2 regions of the Klebsiella sp. A52 genome follow, and region 2 is predicted to be linked to the other one. Evidence: predicted binding sites of a transcription regulator. Region 2 holds the regulator's gene; the other holds the start of a gene.
What was found. The regulator Fur, encoded in region 2, represses iron uptake genes when iron is present. The targets are predictions, from matches to a motif close to ATAATAATGAGAACNACTATCAA.

Region 1: the regulator Fur is predicted to act here: its motif matches at 4,229-4,251, upstream of KGA69_RS20865 (TonB-dependent siderophore receptor).

The regions. Positions count from the first base shown of each region.
Region 1 is NZ_CP074437.1:4,403,573-4,411,238, reverse strand. It holds gene KGA69_RS20875 (NAD(P)/FAD-dependent oxidoreductase) at 1-1,128, shown strand, start outside; gene KGA69_RS20870 (glycine zipper 2TM domain-containing protein) at 1,334-1,873, shown strand; gene KGA69_RS20865 (TonB-dependent siderophore receptor) at 1,930-4,119, opposite strand; gene KGA69_RS20860 (TetR/AcrR family transcriptional regulator) at 4,345-4,980, opposite strand; gene KGA69_RS20855 (hypothetical protein) at 4,977-5,096, opposite strand; gene bhsA (multiple stress resistance protein BhsA) at 5,230-5,487, shown strand; gene ldtC (L,D-transpeptidase LdtC) at 5,717-6,676, opposite strand; gene mfd (transcription-repair coupling factor) at 6,842-7,666, opposite strand, start outside.
Region 2 is NZ_CP074437.1:4,908,165-4,915,830, forward strand. It holds gene pgm (phosphoglucomutase (alpha-D-glucose-1,6-bisphosphate-dependent)) at 1-720, opposite strand, end outside; gene seqA (replication initiation negative regulator SeqA) at 753-1,313, opposite strand; gene ybfF (esterase) at 1,543-2,316, shown strand; gene ybfE (LexA regulated protein) at 2,450-2,743, shown strand; gene fldA (flavodoxin FldA) at 2,893-3,423, shown strand; gene fur (ferric iron uptake transcriptional regulator) at 3,716-4,168, shown strand; gene tcuR (tricarballylate utilization LysR family transcriptional regulator TcuR) at 4,281-5,207, shown strand; gene tcuA (FAD-dependent tricarballylate dehydrogenase TcuA) at 5,304-6,707, shown strand; gene tcuB (tricarballylate utilization 4Fe-4S protein TcuB) at 6,694-7,666, shown strand, end outside.

The DNA of each region.
Region 1 (7,666 bases), 500 kb from region 2:
GATGAAGGCGTTGACGCGCTGAGCTATCTGGCGCACGCGCGCAACCACGGTTTCCAGTTCCAGCTAGGCTCGGTGGTGGATATCAATCGCGAAGGGAAAACCATTACCCTCGCGGAACTGCGTAACGAGAAAGGCGAGCTGTTGGTTGCCGAGCGTAAGCTGCCGTACGACACGCTGGTGATGGCGCTGGGCAGCACCTCCAATGACTTTAATACTCCAGGGGTGAAGGAAAACTGCATTTTCCTTGATAACCCGCACCAGGCGCGCCGTTTCCATCAGGAAATGCTTAACCTGTTCCTCAAGTATTCTGCAAACCTCGGCGCGAACGGTAAGGTCAATATCGCTATCGTCGGCGGAGGGGCCACCGGGGTTGAGCTGTCCGCTGAGCTACATAATGCGGTGAAACAGCTGCATAGCTATGGCTATAAAGGATTGACCAACGAAGCGCTGAACGTGACGCTGGTCGAAGCCGGCGAACGTATTCTTCCGGCGCTGCCGCCGCGTATTTCCGGCGCCGCGCACAATGAGCTGACCAAACTTGGCGTTCGTGTCCTGACCCAGACTATGGTGACCAGCGCAGACGTTAACGGCCTGCATACTAAAGACGGGCAGTTTATTGATGCCGACCTGATGGTGTGGGCAGCGGGCATCAAAGCGCCTGATTTTATGAAAGAGATTGGCGGCCTGGAGACCAACCGCATTAACCAACTGGTGGTTGAGCCAACGCTGCAGACCACCCGTGATCCGGATATTTACGCTATCGGCGATTGCGCCTCCTGCGCTCGTCCGGAAGGCGGCTTTGTACCTCCACGCGCCCAGGCGGCGCACCAGATGGCAACCTGCGCGCTGAATAACATTCTGGCGCAGATGAAAGGCAAAGCGCTGAAACCGTATGTCTACAAAGATCACGGTTCACTGGTGTCGCTGTCGAACTACTCCACCGTTGGCAGCCTGATGGGCAACCTGATGCGCGGCTCGATGATGGTTGAAGGGCGAATTGCGCGCTTCGTGTATATCTCGCTGTATCGCATGCATCAGATTGCGTTACACGGCTATTTCAAAACCGGCCTGATGATGCTGGTGGGGCGTATTAACCGCATTATTCGTCCGCGTCTCAAGCTGCACTAAGCGGCAAGTAATCAGGATAGCGTCATCGCGACGCTATCCTGAAAACACAGCATATCCTTCTGCCTGAATCGCAACTTCCCGTTAGGAATCCTCTGAATCCCCTTGATTTGCCGTAGGTTCCCGCATTTTTCATCCGCTTTCTGATTTGCATACCCCCTGAGCAGAACGCAGAATTGCTAGTAACAGCAATGAAGGAGGAACTCCCGTGAATAAATCAATGTTGGCGGGTATTGGGATTGGCGTTGCCGCCGCGTTGGGCGTCGCCGCCGTTGCCGGTCTCAATGTATTAGATCGTGGCCCGCAATATGCGCAAGTGGTGTCCAGTACGCCAATAAATGAAAGCATAAAAACGCCGCGTCAGGAGTGCCGTAACGTCACCGTTACCCATCGTCGCCCGGTTCAGGATGAAAACCGTATTGCCGGTTCCGTTCTCGGCGCGGTCGCCGGCGGCGTGATTGGCCATCAGTTTGGCGGCGGTCGCGGTCGTAGCGTGGCAACCGTCGTCGGCGCGCTGGGCGGCGGCTATGCTGGTAACCAAATTCAGGGCTCGATGCAGGAAAACGACACCTATACCACCACCCAGCAGCGCTGTAAGACGGTCTACGACAAGTCGGAAAAAATGCTTGGTTATGACGTCACCTATAAAATCGGCGACCAGCAGGGCAAGATTCGCATGGACCATCAACCGGGGGCGCAAATACCCCTCGATAGCAACGGTCAGCTGATTCTGAATAACAAAGCGTAAAATAGCAGTTTTAAGCGATTAGCCCCTCAATCACTCAGGCTGAGGGGCTTTTTTTATCAGAACGTTAACGCGTAGTTCAGGCCGAAGGTCCGGCCGCGTCCTTTATATTCGTACAGCCCGGCGCTGCCATAGGTTGGGCTATACAACAGCGGCGCACGCTGTCCCCAGATGGTGACGTAATCTTCGTTCAGCAAGTTTTCGATGCTAAAGGTCAGTTTACCCACCGGCAGCAAATAGCTACCGATAAAATCGACGGTGTTGTACCCATCAAGCTTATTGCCACTGGCGTCGCTTAAATCAAATACCTGCTGGCTCTGCACACGCAGCGACCACGGGTCAGGCGCCCAGCCGACCCAGGCGGTGGCTTTCGACGGCGAGGCCAGGGTGACGTCCCACTTCTGCCAACTGCCATCGGTTTTAACTTGCGATTTCAGCACGTTGAAGTTAGCGCCCAGACTCCAGTCGCTATCAGGCACGAAGTAGTCCACCGCGCCTTCCACGCCGTAAATGCGACGTTTATCCGATTGCACATCAATGGTCATGTCGCTGCGGTTAACTACGATGGTTTTGTCTGATGTCGAGTAATAAGCGGCAAGCTGCGTGCGCAGGTTGTCGCCGGTGTAGCGCCAGCCCAGCTCCCAGGAGTTAACTTTGATCCCCTGCAGCGGCGAGTCGCCGACGTTAACGCTCGAGATCAGCGGCAGATGGCCGTTAACCGCCGCGCCGTAGCTGCCGATACCATAATATTTTCCCGGATCCGGCAGTTCGACGCCCTGAGAGAAGTTAAACCAGGTCTGCTGGCGTTCGGTAATGTGGGCGACGATCCCGGCATTAAAGAGGAAGTTATCATAATCGGTCTTGCCGCCAGGAATGGCGTCAGCCGACCGGTATTTGCCTTTAGCGACATCCTGCTGCTGCGCGTAGCCGACAAAATCATCGACCCGGTTTTCCGTCCACTGATAACGCACGCCGCCGCTAAGGGTGAAGATGTCGTTCAGGTCGTAACTGCTTTGCAGGAACGGCGCAAGATTGGTGATGCTGTAGCCAGGATAACGGCCGGTGGTATAGGCAGACTGATTATTCAGGCCGCCGGAAGCCATCGCCTTATCCAGATCGAAGAACATCTGGTTGGAATTAAAGGTTTCATGGTCGGCGTCAACGCCCCAGGTCAGATCCCATCCCGTTAGCGGCTGGCTGTTGAAGGTGATCTTAGCGCCGTACTGATCGGTATCCTGCTGTGAGGCGGAAAAACTGCTGATTTTACCTTTGCTCAAGGCCGGGAAGGGGTAGAAGGTCAGCGACTCATCGCGGTAGTAAATCTGGCTGACCAGATTCTGGCCGAAGAAGTCGGCGTCGGAATATTGCAGGCTGATCAAATGACGCTCGGTGCCGGGCACGCGGTCAGAGTTAAGCCCGTCAGAGGTCCAGGCTTTACTTTCACCAAGCACCGCCGACATATCTTTGCCCAGATTCAGACCATAATCATCGCCCTGGCTTTTATAGTACTGCGTGACCAGCTGGAGCTGGCGCTGGTCATCGATTTCTATGGTTCCGGTGCCCATCACGTCGAGTCGGTCCGAATGTTGTAAGCCGGTTTGCGTATTATCGAGGATCAGCGCGTCATTGTTGGCGTCATACCAGCCGCCGAAGCGTTGATACGCCACTGATAGACGGCCGGAAGCATGATCGGTACCGCCGCTGACGGCCGCCGCCACCCGTTCATCATGATCGTTGCTATTGGCAAAGCCGGTTTTACCACCCAACTCCAGATCCACCTGGCGTTCCTGCTGGCCCTTTTTCGTGACGATATTAATCAGACCGCCGGTACTGCCGCCGCCGTATAACGATGTGGCGCCGGATATAACTTCAATATGTTCGATGTTAAACGGATCGATGGCATCAAGCTGGCGGCTATCGGTGCGCGATGAATTGAGGCGCACGCCGTCGATCAGTACCACGATGGCGCGTCCGCGCATGTTCATGCCGTAGTTGGTACGCCCCTGGCTGCTGACATCTATTCCGGGGATCAACTGCGCGAGGACGTCTTTAAACTCTTTACCACCCTGAACCTGTTGCTCAATTTCCTGGCCTTCAATCACCCAGGTGGTTTGCGCCATCTCGGCGACGGTACGGTGGTTACGGTTGGCGCTGACGATGATATCGTCTTCATCGGCGGCCTGCGCGGCAAAGGCAGGCAGGGCGGTGGCCAGCAGCAGGGGATTGAGCAGCCAGAGGCGCTTGTTCATTCGCATTCCTTGATATGAGTTAGTCATTACTGTTGTTATTTTTTTCAGCCACAGGCGCGGCTGTTACAGCGTGAAACATATAGAAAGACAAATGCGAATTTTGCACATATTGATTATCGTTATCAATATCATTTACAACAAATCAACATAATGAAAATATTGAGAAAAGTAAGGGTATTTAGCAGAAGGGGAAAAAACCGGCGAGCGAGGGCCGCCGGTAGGGGATTAAGGTTGCAGGATTTGCGGCCACAGGCGCAGCGTAGTGTCGCTAATTTGTTTCAGCGTGGCGAAATCAGCGCCTTCGCGCGCGCTGATTGACATTCCTTGCAGCACGCAGTTTAAAAACTGCGCCAACTGCAAGACATTGCCCTGCGCAGGGAGTTCGCCGCGCTGCTGGCGCTGCTGTAAAAATTGCGTCAACGTTTGTTCCTGCACCGCGTGCCGCGACTTAATAGTGTTGGCGATATCGGTTGAAGAGGCGGCCAGCGCCGCGGAGGTGTTAATCATAAAACAGCCTGCCGGGGTATCTTTGCTGGTAAAGCAGGTAGCGACAGCGGTGAAATAGTCGCGCAGCGCCTGATCGACGGTTTTTTGGTCATCGAATAGCAGGGCTTCATGTTTCGCGGCAAAGCGGGAGATGTAGCGATCCAGCACCGCGCGGAATAAGCCTTCTTTGTTCACGAACTCGGCGTACAGCGTCGGGGCTTTCGCGCCGGTCGCTTCGACGAGATCGGCAAGCGAAGTTGCTTCATAGCCGTGCTGCCAGAAAAGTGTCATGGCCTTGTCCAGCGCCGCGTCCCTGTCGAACACTTTAGGTCGGCCACGGCTTTTTTTTGCGCAACTTTGAACGTCAGTTGTCATGATGCCGTTGTACCTATGTTGGGTTGTTGAACGGCCATTATAAAAATAAACGTGTCATGCCGCCAGCGGCAGAAGTCCAAAAATAAATAATTCATATATGTATGAAAATTAAGCATTTTATAAATAGTTAAATGATCGTTATAAAAATGAGTTGACCTGTGACATGGATCACATTATCATTTACCTATCGATCGTTAAGTTAATTCTTACGACCCTACTATAAAAATCATCTGCATAGGTATAATAATCATGAAAAACGTCCAAAAACTGGCACTTGCTGCCGTACTGAGCTCACTCTCATTTGCAAGTTTCGCCGCTGTTGAGGTGCAATCCACCCCAGCAGGCCAACATAAAATCGGTACCGTTTCCGCATCCGCCGGCACCAATCTGGGTTCGCTCGAAGATCAGCTGGCGCAGAAAGCCGACGAAATGGGGGCGACCTCTTACCGCATTACTTCGGTAACCGGTCCTAATACCCTGCACGGTACCGCAGTTATCTATAAATAAATGTTGTAACCCCTGTCATGCCACTGACAAAACGCGTTCCTGACCCCCTTCAGCAGAACGCGTGTAGTAAGCAGTAAACGTAGTTCCCTTTGTTATGCCACTCTCGCGACGCGGTCCACACCCCTTCATGGGACCGCGCCCCGCGAAACCTCGTCAGCGAAGCTGGCGATTGCCACAAAAAAACCCGCCGTGCCTGGCGGGTTTTTACTTTCTGCAATTCGCAAATGTATTACAAGGCTTGCTCGGCGGAAAGCTGGTGGTGGGTCACATCGACCGGCATTCCGGAACGCAGCGCCATTGCGCTTTCCATTACCTGCTGATTGGTCTGCGGCGCCTGCTTAAAGTTCTTCATGCTGGCGTTCAGGACGATTGGCAGCGTTTGCGGATCGTCATTGATATGTTCGGAGAGCGGCTGGTGGACTTCCACCAGACGGGTACCGTTTGGCTCTACCGAAACTTTGATAGGTTCGTTGATGATATTCACCCTGGTGCCCGGCGTGATTTTGTTATACAGAGACTTTATATCAGCATCGCGCAGGCGGATACAGCCTGAACTGACGCGCATCCCGATGCCAAAATCGGCGTTGGTGCCGTGCAGTAGATAGACGCCGCCGTAGGCCGCAAGACGAATCGCGTGATGTCCCATCGGGTTATTCGGCCCGGCCGGAACCACTGCCGGCAAATCGATCCCCATCGCTTTATAACGCGCGCGAATGTTGGCGGTTGGCGTCCAGGTCGGGTTGGCGCGCTTATCTGAAACGGTAGTGACCATCGTCGGAGTCAGGGTATCGCCGCCAAGCTGGCCGATACCGATCGGGTAAACGGTCACGCTATTCTGTCCCGGTGGGTAATAGTACAGACGCAGCTCGGCGATATTGAGCACCAGACCTTCACGGGGGGCGTCAGGCAGCAGTGTCTGCAGCGGGATGGTCAGCACGCTCCCGGCGCGCGGCACATAAGGATCGACACCGGGATTAGCCTGCAGCAGCGCGAGAAAACCAACGTTGTATTTTTTGGCAATCGCTTCCAGCGACCCGCCGTTATCCTGCACTACATGAAACTGATTCTGCCCGACCAGACGGCTACCGCTCGGCGGTAACGGCCAGGTATTGGCGCGGGCGGGAAGGGCCAGCGTCGCCGCGAGAGCGAATGCCGTCAGCCAGGTTGAAACACGCGAGATATTTATCATTACCATAATTCCACAATAAACAAACGGTTATTTTTATAAGATAATCAATGTCAATTATGGCGCGGGAGAGTGTTGGGAAATCCAGGTGGATTGCAAAATGTTTGTAAAGTTTGCTAACAGTGACAGGTAAAGAGATGCGGTTTTGACAACCGCATCTCTTCGTTCTCAAGCGGTAGCGTTTTCTTCCAGCTGACGCATAAACTGGCGTACCCAGTCCATGCGCGTTTTACGCTCATCAAGCTCCTGGAAGAATTTGAGCCTTGTCGGCCCATCCAGCCGGTAATGCTGCGGCTGCTTCTGCAATAGGCCGATAAGCCAGACCGGATTAACGTTATTTTTCTCGTTAAACTCGATCACGCCGCCTTTTTCATTGCACTCCAGCTTGCGGATCCCCAGCTTTTGCGCCTGCTGGCGTAGGCGCGTGATATCCAGCAAATTACGCGCCGCATCCGGCAATGTACCAAAGCGATCGATCAGCTCGACTTTGATCTCATCGAGATCGTGTTCGTTTTTGGTGCTGGCGATACGCTTATAGAACGACAGACGGGTGTTAACGTCGGGAATAAAGTCATCCGGCAGCAGCGCCGGCATGCGCAGCTCCACTTCCGTCTGCTGGCTGGTGAGATCTTCCAGCGACGGCTCGCGACCCTCTTTCAGGGCATCGACGGCGTTCTCCAGCAGTTCCATATACAGCGAGAAGCCAATGGTTTCCATCTGTCCGCTCTGACCTTCTCCCAGCAGTTCGCCGGCGCCGCGAATTTCAAGATCGTGGGTCGCGAGGGCAAAACCGGCGCCGAGGTCTTCCAGCGAAGCGATAGCTTCCAGGCGTTTCTGCGCGTCTGTAGTCATCGCTTTTGGATGTGGGGTGAGCAGCCAGGCGTAGGCCTGATGGTGCGAACGACCCACGCGGCCGCGCAGCTGGTGTAGCTGGGCAAGGCCGAAGTGATCGGCGCGCTCAATGATGATGGTATTGGCGGTTGGGATATCGAT
Region 2 (7,666 bases):
ACCCGAGCCGCCCAACGGATCGACGCCCAGTTTCAGGCCCGCTTTCTGGATAGCCGCCATATCGACGATATCCGCCAGCCCTTCAATAAACGGCTGCACCAGGTCCTGCTCTTTTACGTGGCCGGACGCCAGCGCGGCGTCGAGAGAGATACGCTTCACACCCTGCAGACCGGCGGCCAGCAGTTCATTAGCGCGGTTCTCCACTACTTTCGTCACGTTGGTATCAGCCGGGCCGCCGTTTGGCGGGTTGTACTTGATACCGCCATCTTCCGGCGGGTTGTGCGATGGAGTGATCACAATACCATCCGCCAGCGGGCCGCCTTTTTTGTTATGCACCAGAATCGCGTTGGAGACCGCCGGCGTCGGAGTGAAACCGTTGTTTTCCTGAACGATCACATCAACACCGTTCGCCGCCAGCACTTCCAGCACGGAAATGAATGCCGGTTCGGATAAAGCGTGGGTATCCTTACCCACGTAGCACGGGCCGGTGATACCATTTTTCGCGCGGTTTTCCGCAATCGCCTGCGCAATCGCCAGAATATGCTGCTCATTGAAATTGTGGCGCCCTGCGCTACCGCGATGGCCGGAGGTGCCGAACTTAACCGCATGCTCCGCATTACCCGCTTCCGGCTTCAGCACATAGTACTGAGCGGTCAGCTGGGCGACGTTAATCAAATCACTCTGTTGTGCCGGCTGACCCGCACGTTTATCGATTGCCATTGCCTGATCCTTCTGGTGCAAAGTTTAATTAACTAGATCGTGCCGCAAACCTTTTCAATCAGCTCCGCAGGGAACTGCATTGATTGCATGATGTGTTCGATCATGCTGCATTTACGGCCGGTATTAGTATTGGTGATAACCCACCACGGCGTACCAGGAACCTGTTTCGGTTTGGTCTGATTACCGCTTTTCAGCAGCGTCCGTGAATCTTCGGCGAAGTATACGCGGGTGCGCCCGTGCAGAGATTCAGTGGCTTCTGAAAAAGCCTTACTGTCTAACGAGTAAAGCGTAGTCAATACCAGCATGAAGCGGTTAACCGCGCGCTTTTGTTCAGCGTATTCGTCAGATAACAGCAGTTCGCGCATGGCGCGGACTTTATCTTTAACCGGGTTGGCCGGCTTCGCTTCGACGACTGGCGCCGCCGCAGGAGCAGCCGCCGGCGCGGCTTTCGCCGCAGGCGCGCCAGATGCAGGCTGAGAAACGGCGGTAAATTTCAGCATGCGCCGTAAAATGTCGGATGCGCTCTCGCCGATATGCAGAGTGTGGCTGGCAATATAGCGGTAGAGCTCATCATCAACTTCGATTGTTTTCATCTTAATCCAGTGCGATTTCTTTGTTTCTGAATACAAGTCGTCGGGATTAACTATCCTTTGTCTTTCACACTACTGCGCAAAAGGCATCAGATAGAGGACAAATCCCAACCGCGAATAGCGTCAAACCAGGATGGCGGTAAAACTCAGAATGCTTCCGGGTCTTGCAGCCTAATGGCAGAATGTCCAACATAATACCCTAACCCGACGGAGCGAAAAAAAGAACTTTGCCATGAAATTAAATAGCCGAGCGCAATCTGCACAAAACCCGCACAATAAATCCCCAATCGTCCTGGTACACGGCCTGTTCGGCAGCCTGGACAACCTTGGGATCCTCGCCCGCGATCTGGTCGCCGACTACGATATATTGCAGGTCGATATGCGCAACCACGGCTTATCGCCGCGTTCGCCGGAGATGACCTACCGCGCGATGGCGCAGGATCTGTTGGATACTCTTGACGATCATCAGATAGAGAAAGCGACCTTTATCGGCCATTCAATGGGCGGCAAAGCGGTGATGGCGCTGACCGCGCTGGCGCCGGATCGCATCGCCGGGCTGGTGGCGATTGATATTGCGCCAGTGGCTTATCACGTCCGCCGTCACGATGAGATCTTCGCGGCGATTAACGCCGTCAGCGAATCCGCCGCCAGCACCCGCCAGCAGGCGGCGCAGGTGATGCGCGAGCATATAAATGAAGAAGGCGTCATTCAGTTTCTGCTGAAATCCTTTGTCGACGGCGCGTGGCGCTTCAACGTGCCGGCGCTGTGGGATCAATACCCGCATATTGTCGGCTGGGAAACGGTGCCAGCCTGGCCGCACCCGGCGCAATTTATTCCCGGCGGCAACTCCCCTTATGTCACCGATGAATACCGCGACGCGCTGCTGGCGCAGTTCCCGCAGGCCCGCGCTCACGTCATTGCCGGCGCCGGACACTGGGTGCATGCGGAAAAACCCGAGGCGGTTTTACGCGCAATTCGCCGTTATCTGAGCACAATTGAAGCCTGAGTGGCTAAAAAACGCCCGACCGCGCGGCATAATGCCCGCGGTCGTTGGCGCGGCGGTTCGCCTGATGTATTATGGCGCGCTATCTGCGCCGGCTATAGCCCGGCAGCTTGTTTCCCCGAAGTCACTCTGAATCATGGCAAAAGAACAAACGGACCGAACGACATTAGATTTGTTCGCAAATGAGCGTCGCCCGGGTAGACCGAAAACCAATCCGCTTTCGCGCGATGAACAACTGCGCATCAACAAACGCAATCAGCTCAAACGCGATAAAGTTCGCGGCTTGAAGCGCGTTGAGTTGAAGCTCAACGCCGATGCGGTCGACGCGCTTAATGAGCTGGCGGAAGCCCGCAACATGAGCCGCAGCGATCTTATCGAAGAGATGCTGATGCACCAACTGGCCTGCCTGCGTAATCAGGGCGAAGTCTGAAAAACGCAAAAAAATCGCTTTCATGTAGCAGAGTGTGCACCAGGACGTTATTGCTGTTTCCGCGCCCTTCCCTGTTCTGCTATGATTGCCGTTAACTGTAGGCATAATGCCACTACCACATCATTAAGTTTCAAGAGGTTATTTTACTCATGGCAATCATCGGCATCTTTTTTGGCAGCGACACCGGCAACACCGAAAATATTGCAAAAATGATCCAAAAGCAGCTCGGTAAAGACGTTGCTGAAGTTCACGACATTGCCAAGAGCAGCAAAGAAGATCTGGAAAGCCACGATATTCTGCTGCTCGGCATCCCAACCTGGTACTACGGCGAAGCGCAGTGCGACTGGGACGACTTCTTCCCGACGCTGGAAGAGATCGACTTCAACGGTAAGCTGGTAGCCGTGTTTGGCTGCGGCGACCAGGAAGATTACGCAGAATACTTCTGCGATGCGCTGGGCACCATTCGTGACATCATTGAACCGCGCGGCGCAACCATCGTTGGCCACTGGCCGACCGCGGGCTACCACTTTGAAGCTTCTAAAGGCCTGGCAGACGACGATCACTTCGTAGGTCTGGCGATTGATGAAGACCGTCAGCCGGAACTGACCAACGAGCGCGTTGAGAAGTGGGTGAAGCAGATTTCCGAAGAGCTGCATCTGGAAGAAATCAAAAACGCCTAAGAATCAAACAGCGCAGCTATTAAGCTGCGCTGAATTAATAGATAAAAGCAATCAAACTAATAGCTACAAGTTTTTAACTTTTCATCACATATCTGTACAATGTCCTCTGATTCCACGAGGTCACGTGACACAGTTTGTAGCTGGTAATTCGTTTTTGACAGCTTACAAGGCGCGATGGTTGCAGTTTTCATTTCAGAGTTGCAGCTCTATAATGAGACGCATTACATCGGGTGATTCTCTGTATTGCTTCCCTTTGAAGGAAGCCGATCTTTAGCAACAGGACAGATTCCGCATGACTGACAACAATATCGCATTAAAGAAGGCTGGCCTGAAAGTCACACTTCCCCGACTGAAAATTCTGGAAGTGTTGCAGGAACCGGATAACCATCACGTCAGTGCGGAAGATTTATATAAACGCCTGATCGATATGGGTGAAGAGATTGGTCTGGCTACCGTTTACCGCGTGCTGAACCAGTTCGACGATGCAGGCATCGTGACTCGTCACAACTTCGAAGGCGGTAAATCCGTATTCGAGCTGACTCAGCAGCACCACCACGATCACCTGATTTGCCTCGATTGCGGCAAAGTGATCGAGTTCAGCGATGATTCTATCGAATCCCGCCAACGTGAAATTGCTGCGCAACACGGCATCCGCTTAACCAACCACAGCCTGTACCTGTACGGCCACTGTGCGGAAGGCGACTGCCGCGAAGATGAACATGCCCACGATGCGGTGAATAAATAATTTCCCGTCTCGTTTGTTGTAAAAAGCCAACCTCAAGGTTGGCTTTTTTATGGGCGAAATCCACCGGCATGCGTATTCTGTCAGAGCATAACGCCTTGTACGGAGAGTCAATATGGAGCTGCGCCAGCTACGCTATTTTGTCCGCATTGTGGAAACCGGCAGTATGGGCCGCGCCGCGCTCGATCTGAATATTGGCGTCTCTGCGCTCAGCCAGCAAATGGCGCGTCTGGAAAATGAACTCGCTATCCGCCTGCTGCAACGGACTTCGCGCGGCGTAATGCCCACCAGCGCCGGCCTCGCCTTTTACTCGCAGGCGCAACTGGCGCTGCGCCATGCTGACGATGCCATTCTCGCCGCGCGTGAAGCGCGCCTTTCCGGTCACGTCAGCGTCGGTATGGCGCCGAGCACCGCTTCTGTACTGGGCGTACCTTTTATCAACGCCATGCGCGAAAGCTACGCCGACGTCCGCCTGCACCTGGTGGAGAGCCTCTCCGGCAATCTGGAACGGATGATCAACACCCGCCAGCTCGATTTAGCCATCGTTTTCCAGAAAGAGAAGATCCTGCGCTGGAGCGCCCGACCCATTCTTGAGGAACGTCTGTTCCTGATTGGCGCCCATGACGTGCTGGCGCCGCTGCCCGGCGATAGCATCTCCCCGAACCAACTGGCCGCCATCCCGCTGATTATGCCAAGCCAGGGGCATGGCCTGCGCGGCAGGCTGGACGCTATTTGCCAGGAGCACGCCATCAACGTTGACGTGGTGGCTGAAATCGATGGCCTGGCCCTGCTGATGCGCGCCGTTCGTGACGGGCTCGGCGCCACGCTGCAGCCGGGCGCGGCGATTTCTCATCTCGACAGCCAGGCGCTAAGAGTGATCGGCGTCGATAATCCGGTACTTAGCCGACCGAATTTTCTGGTCAGTCTTTCCGATGACGAACTCACCCCGGCAGGCCTTGCGGCACGGGTAATGCTGGCAAAAGTCATGCGCCAGCTAGTTGAATCCGGCAACTGGCCGGGCGCCAGTCTTTACACACACTAAACCCCCCTTTAGCTTTACGCCATAGCGCCTGCCGCCCCTGCACCTTACATTTCCATTACAAATTTAACAATTAGTCAAAGCGTAATGGAGCCGATAATGGTGGATGTACTGGTGATTGGCGGCGGCAACGCCGCGTTATGCGCCGCCTTAACCGCCCGGGAAGCAGGCGCATCCGTACTGCTGCTGGAAGCCGCGCCGCGGGAATGGCGGGGCGGTAACTCTCAGCACACGCGTAATCTGCGTTGTATGCACGATGCGCCGCAGGATGTCTTAGTCGACAGCTATCCGGAAGAAGAATACTGGCAGGATCTGCTGCGCGTTACCGACGGCAATACCAACGAAGCGCTGGCCCGTCTGGTGATCCGCACCTCGTCGCACTGTCGGGACTGGATGCGCCGCCATGGCGTTAACTTTCAACCGCCGTTATCCGGCGCCCTGCACGTCGCCCGCACTAACGCCTTTTTTATGGGCGGCGGCAAAGCCCTGGTCAATGCCTATTACCGCAGCGCCGAACAGATGGGCGTACAGATCCGCTATAACACCCCGGTACAGGCGCTTGAATTACGTGATGGCGAATTCGTCGCCGCGCTGGCAGGCACTGAGCGGATCGCCGCTAAAACCTGCGTGCTCGCCGCCGGCGGTTTTGAATCTAACCGCGAGTGGCTGCGCGAAGCCTGGGGGCAAAATGAGCGCGGCGAATGGCCTGCAGACAACTTTCTCATCCGCGGCACCCGTTTTAATCAGGGAGTGCTGCTCAAATTTATGATCGATGCCGGGGCCGATATCATCGGCGATCCTTCACAGTCGCACTGCGTCGCCATTGACGCCCGGGCGCCGCTCTATGACGGCGGCATCTGTACCCGCGTCGACTGCGTGTCGCTGGGGGTGGTGGTGAACCGCGATGCCGAGCGCTTTTATGATGAAGGGGAAGATTTCTGGCCCAAACGTTACGCCATCTGGGGCCGTCTGGTCGCCCACCAGCCGGGGCAAATCGGCTATTCGATCATCGACAGCAAAGCCGTTGGACAATTTATGCCGCCGGTATTTCCGGGCGCCCAGGCCAATACCATCGCAGAACTGGCGCGCCAATTGGGGCTGGACGGCGAACGTTTGTCACAGACCATCGCCAGCTACAATGCCGCCTGTACGCCAGGCCAGTTCGACCATACCCGTCTTGATAACTGCACCACCTCCGGCCTGACGCCGCCGAAGACCCACTGGGCGCGGCCTATCGATACGCCGCCTTATTATGGTTATGCCCTGCGTCCAGGGATCACCTTCACCTACCTCGGGCTGTACGTCAATCAACACGCCGCCGTCCACTTTGCCGGTAAGCCGAGCCGCAACCTGTTTGTCGCCGGCGAAATGATGGCCGGCAACGTACTGGGCAAAGGCTATACCGCCGGCGTAGGCATGTCGATTGGCACCACATTCGGCCGCATTGCCGGTCAGCAAGCCGCCCTGGCGGCACAGCAGGAGAAACATCATGAAGTCGCTTGAAAAGCTGATCATCGAGGCGCAAATCATCACCGAGCCGGAAGCGGAAGTCGAACGGGTGATGCAGGTCTGTAACGCCTGCCGCTATTGCGAAGGCTTTTGCGCCGTATTTCCGGCCATGACCCAGCGTCTGGAATTTGGCAAGGCGGATATTAACTATCTGGCGAACCTGTGCCACAACTGCGGCGCCTGCCTGCACGCCTGCCAGTATGCCCCGCCGCACGAGTTTGCGATTAATGTTCCCAAAGCGATGGCGGAAGTGCGGCTGGAAACCTATCAACATTACGCCCGGCCCGCCGCTTTCGGCAGTTTATATCGCCGTGCGGGGATCGCCACGGTGCTGGCGCTGGTCGCGGGTCTTGTCCTGTTTCTACTGTTGGCGCTGGGGCTCAAAGGCTCTCTGTTGCACCCGCCGCTGGCCGGTGATTTCTACCAGATTTTCCCGCATAACCTGCTGGCGTGGATGTTCGGTTCGGTTTTCATCGTAGCTATCGGATTGCTGATGAGCGGGGTGATTCGTTTCTGGCGCGAGATCTCGCCGGGCCAACCGCAGGCTGGCGATATCGCCAGGGCCTCACATGATGCGCTGACGTTGAAATATCTCGACGGCGGACACGGTAAAGGCTGTAACGAGGCCGATGACGCCTTCACCCTGATGCGCCGCCGTTTTCACCACTTCACTTTCTACGGTTTCATGCTCTGTTTCGCCGCCACGGTTGTGGCCACGGGCTATCACTATCTCGCCGGTTGGGAGGCGCCCTACCCGTTCTTTAGCGTACCGGTACTGCTGGGCACGCTCGGCGGCATCGGGCTGCTGGTAGGCCCTGCGGGTTTGCTATGGCTGAATCTGCGCCGCTCGCCGCTGCACGGCGACGCGCGGCAAAAACCGATGGATCGCGCTTTTATCCTGCTGTTGCTACTGACCAGTTTTACCGGGCTCGCGCTACTGGCGGGCCGGGACA